Regions from separate parts of the Corticicoccus populi genome, predicted to be linked through region 1. Evidence: riboswitches for the same ligand, from Rfam matches in the RefSeq annotation. Region 1 holds a riboswitch; the other holds the start of a gene.
The links. Region 1 has a riboswitch for thiamine pyrophosphate ahead of thiD (bifunctional hydroxymethylpyrimidine kinase/phosphomethylpyrimidine kinase). Riboswitches for the same ligand answer to the same signal wherever they lie in the genome.
Positions count from the first base shown of each region.

Region 2: it holds a riboswitch for thiamine pyrophosphate, as region 1 does, so the genes downstream of both, ACFSX4_RS00920 (ECF transporter S component) here and thiD (bifunctional hydroxymethylpyrimidine kinase/phosphomethylpyrimidine kinase) in region 1, are expected to answer to the same signal.

Region 1 covers NZ_JBHUOQ010000003.1:233,616-239,007, reverse strand. Annotated here, with positions in the region: gene yidC (membrane protein insertase YidC) at 1-498, opposite strand, end outside; gene thiE (thiamine phosphate synthase) at 594-1,208, opposite strand; gene thiM (hydroxyethylthiazole kinase) at 1,198-1,983, opposite strand; gene thiD (bifunctional hydroxymethylpyrimidine kinase/phosphomethylpyrimidine kinase) at 1,987-2,784, opposite strand; TPP riboswitch at 2,914-3,021, opposite strand; gene ACFSX4_RS09470 (LysM peptidoglycan-binding domain-containing protein) at 3,105-3,911, opposite strand; gene ACFSX4_RS09465 (single-stranded DNA-binding protein) at 4,238-4,858, opposite strand; gene ACFSX4_RS09460 (YwpF family protein) at 5,043-5,392, shown strand, end outside.
Region 2 covers NZ_JBHUOQ010000001.1:157,066-162,457, forward strand. Annotated here, with positions in the region: gene ACFSX4_RS00910 (ABC transporter ATP-binding protein) at 1-253, shown strand, start outside; gene ACFSX4_RS00915 (ABC transporter ATP-binding protein) at 246-2,066, shown strand; TPP riboswitch at 2,117-2,207, shown strand; gene ACFSX4_RS00920 (ECF transporter S component) at 2,277-2,858, shown strand; gene ACFSX4_RS00925 (ABC transporter ATP-binding protein) at 2,862-4,268, shown strand; gene ACFSX4_RS00930 (energy-coupling factor transporter transmembrane component T family protein) at 4,261-5,052, shown strand; gene miaB (tRNA (N6-isopentenyl adenosine(37)-C2)-methylthiotransferase MiaB) at 5,140-5,392, shown strand, end outside.

The DNA of each region.
Region 1 (5,392 bases):
CCATAGGAAATGAGGATCTTCAGTAATTCCGCCTTCAGAAGGATATCTTAATGCAAAGAACAATGCCATGATGACCGGCATCTGTAAAACGATCGGCAGACAACCCATGTTTAACGGGTTAATACCATGTTTCTTGTATAATCCCATCATTTCCTGCTGTGCAGCCATTTTTTCTTCCTGTGTTGTTGCTACCTTAACTCTTTTCTGAATTTCTTCCATTTCAGGTTTTACAATCTTCATCTTTTCCCGCATCATCATTTGATTCTTGTATGTTCTCATCATAAACGGGAAGATGATTAGACGAACTATCAAAGTAAGTACGACAATTGCAAGACCGTAGTTCCCCAGATTATCACCTAAAAAGTGAAGGAAGTTATCCATCGGCTGGACAAATGTATTGAAGAAAAATCCGTCCCGATTTTCTTCCTGTGAATAGTCACACCCCGCGAGCAGGAGGACTAAACCAACCATTCCAGCCATTAGCCATTTTTTATTCATTTCGTCACCTCAAGTATTTATCTCACATAAATGAAATTGTAACATAAAACATGTTGTAAAAAAATCATTTATAAGTGTTTTTATTGACAAAATGGCTACATAAAACTGCGCACAGCTGTTTTTATGTCATCTGCATGTGAAATCGCTGAAATCACAGAAATTCCGTCAGCTCCATTTTTTAGGCATTCTTTAAAATTTTGGTGTGTAATGCCTCCGATAGCAACTATCGGAAGTTCCCCTACAGCTTCTCTCATTGCTTTGAGTCCTTTTGTACCTATCGCTTTACCCGCATCTTTTTTTGACAGCGTTTCAAACACCGGACCGGTACCGATATAATCCACCCTGCTCAAATCGCTTACGGATAATTCATTTTGGTCTGCTACAGACAATCCGACAATTTTTTCATCAAAAAATGAAGACAGCTCAGATGGTTTCAAGTCATCCTGACCAAGATGAACGCCATCTGCATTTACCGTTTCAGCGAGTTCAGTATCATCATTGATAATCAGTGGCACATTATATTTTTCAGTCAAATTTTTTAAGTTTAAAGCAAAAGCAGTCAATGCTTCACCCGAAAGAATATGATCTCCTTTTTCTCTCAGCTGAAACATTGTCACTCCGCTTTTTAATGCCTCTTCAATACGACCGAGTCCAATCTCTGATGAAGAAATAAAATATATTCTTAACTGTTTTTTTATATTACTCCGCATCACTAAACACCTTCTGTCCATTAAAAATCGTATCATCATTCAAATACAAATGGTCAATCAGCGTTGTTCTGAACGATCCGGGTGCCGGTGCTTTCAGTTCTGCCACAGCAGATTCCGCACATAAATTAAAATAACTCACTGCATTGATGACTGCCTGCTGCAGTGTATCCTCAACTGCAATAAATGCTGAAACTACTGCGCCAAGCAGACATCCTGAACCAGTAATATTTTCAAGCATCTTGTGACCGTTACGCATCGTTACTGTACCTTCACCGGATACAAAAGAATCCGTTTCCCCTGTCACAAGAACCGGAATGTTCAGTTTGTTAAAGCACATCTCTCCTATTTCTGAAGTCTCTGTTTTTTCCGTTGAATCAACGCCGCGGGATGAGCCTGTACCGCCAGCAAGTGCAAAGATTTCACCCGCATTCCCTTTAATGAGCGCGATATCATGTGACTGAATTAATTCATCCACCAGATTCTTTCTAAATTCAGAGGCAGCATAACCAACAGGGTCAATAACTACAGGCACATTATAATTATTGGCTGCTTTAATCATTTCGTGCATCAAATCTTTTTTTTTCATATCTGCAGTCCCTATATTAACAAGCAGTCCGCCTGCAGCTTTCATCAGTGATTCTGCCTCACTTTTTTCACCGCTCATAATCGGCGAGGCACCGAGTGCTATCATACCATTGGCGGTAATATCTTTCACAACATCATTCGTAATACAGACCACTAAAGGCGGTGTGTTTCTTAATTTTTCAACTGACATATATCATTCTCCTTTATAACTGAAATGATTCACCGGACCATTCCCTTTTCCGATCCCCGGTGTGTTTTTTATCGCATTTGTAATATAATTTTTCCCCGTTTTAAATGCGCTCTCCAGTGATTTTCCTTTGGCAATTTCTGCAGTAATGACCGCTGAAAACGTACAGCCTGTTCCGTGTGTATGATTCGTATCAATTCTCTCGGAAGATAAACGCTGAACATGCTCTTTTGTAAACAAATAATCAACCGCATCTCCCTTTAGATGCCCGCCTTTTATGATGACACTCTGTACCCCGAGGTCATTAATAAATATCTTGGCTGCACGGTTGATATCTTCCTCTGTTTTAATCGAAAGACCACTCAGACGCTCTGCCTCAATAATATTCGGCGTAATACAAAGTGCTGTCTGTATCAGATGATCTCTCAAATAATCAATCGCTTTATCATCAATCAGATTATCTCCGGATGTTGCAATCATCACCGGGTCAATCACATAGGGAATACGGTATTTTTCAACAAATCCCTTTATTACTTCCATCATATCTGCAGTCGCAATCATCCCTGATTTCATTGCATCCGGCAGTTCATCATCAAATATGCTGGTCAATTGGGCATTTAAAAAATCAACTGGAATATTATATACATCCTGCACACCTAAAGTGTTCTGTGCCGTCAAAGACGTCACTGCAGACATCCCGTAAACCTCTCTTGAATGAAATGCTTTAATATCAGTCAGAACGCCTGCCCCGCCGGTAGGGTCTGTGCCCGCAACAGTCAGCGCTATCGGAAATTTTTTACTCATTACTGCCACTCCTTTATTTTTGAATGTATATACTTACAATTTACAGAATTCCACAAAAAAACCATTTCCGGACAATCATCCTGCGGAAATGGCAATGCTTCGTCTGAAAACAGTATAAAATTATACAGCTTTCATCACTCACCACATTCCATCCGCTAGTATTACCTAGATCATGTTTCATAAGGGATCAGTCTTTATCACAGACTATCTCAGCAAGTTGCACCCCTAGTGGTATTCATATTTATTTAATTTAATACTATATTTTGATATTAAAGATGTCAAACAAAAAAAGGCACAGAATCACTGTGCCCTGAATCATATTATAATCTCTGTCCGCAGACAGGCCAAGGCTGTGCGCCCCTTTGTGAATAAAGAATTTCTGCTCTTTTTGTCTGTTCAGCTGCTGAAGCCTGGGACGGCAGACCTGAACCGCCGACTGATCTCCATGTCTGAACATCAAATTGATAAAGTCCGTGGTATAAACCGTTGGCACTTACCACACCCGGATTCCCGCCGGATTCACATGCAGCGAGTGCGCCCCAGTTCTGACCGCTGTTTGAAGCAGGCTGTGTTGACTGATTTTCAGTTTTAGGCTGCACTTTTTCAGGTGCTGCTTCCTGTTCATTATTTTGATTTTCCGCAGCCGCTGCCGCAGGTGTTTCTTCAACTTCATTATCCTGCTGAGGTGCTGCTTCTTCAACTATGTCCTCTGATACTGCCTCTTTTGATACAACGATTTCTTTTCCTGAGAAAATTAAATCTGATGATAAATTATTCCAGCTTCTAATATCATTGACTGAAACATTAAATTTATCAGCAATAATGGATAATGTATCTCCTGCTTCAATAACGTAAACGCCGCCGTCAGCTTCGGCTTTTTCTTCTTTATTATCATTATCAACTTCAGGTGAAGGTGCTTCTTCACCCACATTAAGTATCTGGCCGGGAACAATTAAATCTGATGATAAGTCATTGCTTTCCTTTAACTGTTTTACACTGACACTGTTCTCAGCAGCAATTGCCGATAACGTCTCTCCCGCTTCTACTTTATGTTCCGATGCCTCTGCATTTGCTGCCAACGTTGCGGATACAGCTACAGCCGCACCAATTGATAATAATTTTTTCATTATAAAATTTCCTCCTGATATGTATGTTATCTGATTTATATTTTATATATTAATACTGCCGCTTCCGGCCGCTCTTTATGTACAAATAGTACTATATCAGATAAAAATATTTCATAGGTTACAATGATATGAAATGTCAGGAGGTCTTTTACAATTATATTACAGAATTATGTCTTTTTTATTTTCACGCCAAATCATTTGTACTTTTCCTGTATCTATTAAAATAATTCTGCATCCGTCATTTACGCAGCTAAACGGCGGGTGCAGAATGAGTGTGAGTGTATGAATAAGTGTATCAAGGGTAAAGGTATGACTGCAGATATTTATTAAACCACAATTTTCTCAGCATTGTTTTTACTGCCTGTTGATTTCTTATTGGACTTTTCTTCTTTGAGTGAATCATTTTTTAGTCCATTTTCATTAATTACTTCTTTTAATTGATCAAGATGTGTATCTTGTTCACTTGTAAATCGGGGTCTGAAATCCCCTCCCGCCCGAACAGGCATATCGTCAACTTGACTATCCATTAATGTAAGGACGCTCTTCTCCCCGATATAATCATAGCGGTTATATAAGTTGACGGCCTGGTTAATCATGTCGGACGGGTTTTTAACTTTACTGTTTGAAGATAATTTTTCAGGAACACATTTTATGCTCTCAGCCCATATCTCCATTCTGTAATCCTTTATACCGTCAGCGTCAGTGTGAACAGTTGTAGCAACCTGACCGCTGATGCAGATAATCTGTCCTCTGGAAAGCGCATCCAAAATACCGTTAAGCGTCTTTCCGAATGCCTTACAGTAAATGAAGTGAACTTCATGTTCTCTGTTACTGTCTCTCGGCACCCTCGTTGTAGCAATAATAAAAGAGTTTACACTGCTGTGTTCGTTTTGCGACACACAGGTATTTTGGATTAACTCTCCGACAAGCACTACTTTGTTCATCATGTTTCCACCTCCCTCCTGTATATAAGATATCCGCTTTAAAAAATCTCTGCAAATGACGACAATTGGATTTTAAGCGGATTTACTATACAATTAAAATACAGTTGTATTTACATAGAAGCGTTTCTTTTAAAATCGGAAGTAAATTTATTAAAAATGACTTTTTATAAATTTTTGGAGGTATCTAATGAAATCATTTAAGGTCGTCGACTTAAAAATTGCACAGGATAATAATTTTATTATTTTAGATGTGATTGATGGTATTATCATCAATAAAGAAACAAAAGAAGATCCGTGGCTGATAGAAGTGCAGACTTCTGAAGATTTTATCAGCCTGCTTGAATCACAAGTCGGAGATGAAATTAAGGCACTGGTTACCATTACCCGCCCCAACAATCAACCGGCACAATTCATTGGAAAATTCCTCGAGATTAATAAGCTTGAAGATTCAATTTCTATACTGTTCCTCGGGAACTTGATTGTTCAGGACCCTAACTATGCTGAGGATTTACTTGAAAATCTGATGAAGGAAGGATA
Region 2 (5,392 bases), on a different contig from region 1:
AATTCTCGATGACAGTACTTCAGCACTCGATATTAAAACTGAATCTGCATTATGGGATGCATTAAAGGATGAGAATGCCACACGGATTGTCATCACACAGAAGATGGTGACAGCAGAGTCAGCAGACCGGGTACTGCTGCTTGAAGACGGTGAAATCAGTGCTGTCGGTACGCACAGTGAACTGTTAAATTCATCTGGTTTATATCAGAAAATTTATGCGTCACAGACAGAAGGGGGTCATATAGATGAATGAAAAAATACGCAGGCCTTTCGGCTACGAACCTCTTCTGGACAAAGAATCACTCGGGCGGAAAAAACGCAGGGAAGATGAGAAGGTCAATGATATCTGGGGCACTCTGAAACGTTTATGGATATTTATGAGAGGAGAGAGAAAGCTTCTTTATTTCATAATATTCTTGGTCATTATTACCAGTATCCTCAGTATTACGGGGCCGTTTCTTGTCGGTTACGTAGTGGATAATTATTTAATTGCCGGGGAGTTCAATGGCCTTTTCAGGATACTGATGATTCTGTTATTCACTTATGTGTTTTTATCAGCGACACAATTTGCCGCAGCATACTTAATGGTCGGTCTCGCACAAAGAACAGTATTTAACTTAAGAGCACGTCTATTCTCCCACATGCAGACACTGCCTGTAACATTCTTTGACAAGCTGCAGCATGGTGAATTGATGAGCCGAATGACCAATGATATTGAAACCATTTCACAGACAATGAACTCATCATTCATACAGTTTACAACGAGTGTTGTGACTCTAATCGGTACGGTCAGTGTCATGATTTATTTGAGCCCGTTGTTGACTTTAATGACACTGACAATCATTCCGATTCTGATTTTCGGTGTCACTTATGTGACGAGAAGAACCGGACCGCTTTATAAAATGCGTCAGAAACGAACCGGCGAACTGAACGGATATATTGAAGAGATTGTCTCCGGCCAGGAAATTGTGAAAGTGTTCTCGCAGGAACAGCGTGCGGTCGATAATTTTGAAGAACGTGCCAAAAACCTGCAGCATGTGACGTTCTGGGCGTTTTTATATTCAGGGTTTATCCCTAAAATTATGAACATGCTGAACAACATCAGTTTCACAATTGTCGCGGGTGCCGGCGGGTTATTGGCCATTTATTCCGATGGTGTGATTACGATTGGAACGATTGTGATCTTCGCAGAATTTGCGAGACAGTTCACCCGGCCGCTTGCTGACCTTTCCAACCAGTTTAACCAGGTGCTGTCGGCACTTGCCGGTGCGGAACGGGTATTCGGCATTATCGATACCGAGGCGGAAGATGATTCCGGATCAGCGGCGGATAAAGTCATTGATGGGAAGATTGACTTTAAGAATGTGTCATTTTCATATGAGAAGGACCAGATGAAGCCGACAATTAAAGATTTGTCATTTTCGATTGCGCCGGGAGAATCAGTGGCACTGATTGGTGCAACAGGTGCCGGAAAAACTACGATTATGCAGCTTTTGTCACGCTTTTATGAAGTGGACAGGGGCGAAGTGATGGTGGATGGTGTGAACATTAAAGACTATGTGAGAAGTAATATTCGTTCACAGACAGCATTTGTGCTGCAGGATCCGTATTTGTTTGAGGCATCGATTAAAGAAAACATTCGTTACGGAAAGCTCGATGCGACAGATGAAGAAGTCAGAGCGGCGGCAGAGGCTGCGAATGCGCATGACTTTATTATGCAACTTGAATCAGGCTATGATACGGTACTTGAACTGGATGAAGGGTTCATTTCCCAGGGGCAGAAGCAGCTGATTTCCATTGCCCGCGCGTTGATTACAGATCCCGCCATACTGCTTTTGGATGAAGCGACATCGAGTATTGATACAGTGACGGAACTGAAAATTCAGGAAGCACTTGAACGTCTGATGAAAGACAGAACCAGTATTATTATTGCGCACAGGCTGAATACGATTAAAGCCGTGGACAGAATATTTGTGCTTGAGCACGGCGAAATGCTTGAAAGCGGCACTGAGCGGGAACTGATTGAAAAACAGGGCCGTTATTACGATATGATTAACGGGAATTAACTTCACAAATCCCTTCTGATGTATTATGCTGTATATAACTGAATAATTAACACAACCACTGGGGGTGTCCGAAAGGACTGAGAGTTACCCTTATTACCTGATCTAGATGATACTAGCGTAGGGAAGTGGCATATTAATTGTAGATGATAATATGCACACCGCCCGCGGTGTGTTTTTTATTTGGGAAAATATAGTTAAGGAGTGTTTATATTGACTCAAAGAAGAGGATTAACATTAACTGATGTGTTAATCACAGTTGTAATCGGTTTGGTTTTCGCAGTGATTTATTCGGTGTGGGGTGCGGTGTATACCGCCCTTCAGCCGCTCGGTCTACATTTAAATGAACTGGTTTACGGCATGTGGTTTATCGCAGCGGTCGTTGCATATTTAATTATCAGAAAGCCGGGTGTTGCGCTTCTCGCGGAATTTGCAGCAGGTGCAGGAGAGACGATTGTACTTCTGCAGTTTGATACTGTACTGATTGTTTATGCGCTCTTACAGGGACTTGCATGTGAAGTGATCTTCCTCCTTGTCAAGTATCAGTCTGCATCTATGCTGACAGCAGTGACAGCAGGTGTTGCAGCAGGTCTCATTACAATACCGATTGACTGGTATTACGGTTACCTCGGTCACTTGGAAACATGGAATGTGGTGCTGTTATTTTCACTGAGACTTTTAAGTGCAGCACTGATTGCGGGGGTACTCGCACATTTAATTTATCAGGCGCTCAGTAAAACCGGCGTAATTAAACTCGTCGGCAGACGGAGTGACAAGGATTATGAAGGGTTGTAGACCGTGACTGTTGAAGTTAGAAATTTACGTTTGAAATTCCCTGAAGCAGACTCACGGCAGTTTACGGATTTAAGTATTTCAATTGAAGACGGAGAGAAAGTACTGCTCCTCGGCCCCTCGGGGTCCGGGAAAAGCACGCTTTTGAATGTGCTCGGCGGAATTATTCCGCGCACTGTAGATATACCACTTAAAGCGGATGTGTTGAATGCAGCAGAAGCGGCATATGTTTTTCAGGACCCGGATTCACAGTTTACGATGCCGTCGGTGGCGGAGGAGCTTGCATTTGTGCTTGAGAACAGGCAGGTCAAAAAAGAAGATATGCTCCCGCTGATGACAGAGGCACTCAAGAAGGTCGGCCTCGGAATGATTTTAGACCGTACAGTCAACAGCCTGTCAGGCGGCCAGAAACAAAAACTTGCGATCGCATCCTGCCTCCTGCAGGACAGCAGTACACTGATGCTGGATGAACCGACCAGTATGCTCGATGAATCATCGGTGAAATCATTGTGGGAAACGGTGCAGAATGTCTGGGAAGAGAAGACAGTAGTGATTGTTGAACACCGGGTGGATCATATATGGGATAAAGTCGACCGTGTCATATTAATGAACGGACAGGGTGAACTGATTGTGGACAGCACCCCGAAGGATGTATTTGAAAACCATTTGGAATTACTGTTTGAGTATGGTGTATGGCATCCGGCCTCATGGCGTCATGCACCGGAATTCCCGCTCTTTGAACGCAGTGGAGACGTACTTTTAAACGTACGAGATATGACTGTATCCCGTACTGGAAACACACTTTTGCACATTGACAATTTAAATATCTATAAAGGTGAATGGCTCACTTTAGAAGGCGAGAACGGGACAGGGAAAACCAGTCTCCTTCTTGCCCTTATGAAATTAATCAAGTCCCGGGGTGAAGTTACAGCAGGCGGTAAACGGATTAAAAAGACAAAAGACATTTCCGGCTTCATGTATCCTGTGTTTCAAAACCCCGAGCTTCAGTTTATTACGAATAAAGTGTTCGATGAGATTTTTATCAACCTTGAGATGCATGATGACAGGGATGTCGCCCGTCAAAAGACGACTGAACTTTTAAAGGATATGCATCTGGATCATGTCAGTCACCTGCATCCGCTTGAAATTTCAACAGGCCAGAAAAGGCGTCTGTCTGTGGCAACTGCTGCAGGCGGTGTACCTGAGATAATTATTTTGGATGAACCGACTTTCGGTCTGGATCAGAAACTCACCTTCCGTTTCATAGAAATGTTTCACCGTCTGGTACAAAATGGAACGACGATTATTATGATTACGCATGATGAAGAAATTAAAAAGAGATATCCGATGCGGCGTCTTTTAATCTCAGACGGCAGACTTTATGAACATGAAGGAGGCGGTACAGATGCTTGATGTGATTAAAGGGAGAATGACGTTTATTGACAGAGTCAATCCCATCACAAAAATAACAGCCTCTGTGATGCTGTTTATCCTTGTTGTCTTTACCCACAATCCAAATACACTCTTCTATCTGACTCTTTTCGTTCTGCTGACACTGATTGGACTGTCGGGTGTGAAATACCGGTATTTAGCCGGTTTTGTGATTGTTGTGCTGATTTTCGGCTTCTTTTCGAGCATGTATATGATTTTGTATGGTGAGGGGACAACGACACTCTTCAGATTCGGTTTAATTCATGTGACAGAAGAAAGTGTCACGCGCGGACTTCACGTTATGATGCGCGGGCTGGCACTGTCGTTTTTCGGTGCACTCATCATTTTCACGACGAAAATTACAGATATTTTCTACAGTTTAATGATCCAGCTGAAATTAAAGCCGAAGTTTGCCTATTCGTTTATGGCGGCCGTCCGTATGGTGCCGATTATTGCGGGTGAGTACATGATGTTAAGACGGGTCAGAAAGGTCAGAAAACCGCTCATTCACAGGCGGCATATTTCAGGCTTCAAGGGCTTTATTACCACTGTGATTACACTTTTGTCGCAAAGTATCAGGCGTGCCTACAGACTTGGTATCGCGATGGAATCGAAGCAGTTTAATGACGGTCCGAGAACGTATTATCATAGAACGTTCTTTTCAAGGTTTGACAGTTTCTTCATTGTATATATGTGTGCTGTGATTGTCTTTGCGTACTTATCAGGGGATATATTACAATTATTTGACACTATTGATGCACGCTAGAAGACAATAAGCGATAAGCCTTTTATTTTCAATTGAAAACCGATATAATTGGTAAAGATATTTCAAGTAGATAAATGGGGTTTTTACATGAATGAAGAGCAGAGACGTGACGCGTCTAAAGTCTCACAAAAGAAGGAAGAGAAAGATTACAGTCAGTATTTCCAGCATGTTTATCAGCCGCCGAATTTGAGAGATGCGCGTAAACGCGGGAAAACTGAAGTGGATTATATCTCTGATTTTAAAATAGAAGAACGTTTTAGAAATCTCGGAAAAGAACGGAAGTTCTATATCCGTACGTACGGCTGCCAGATGAATATGCATGATACTGAAGTTATGGCTG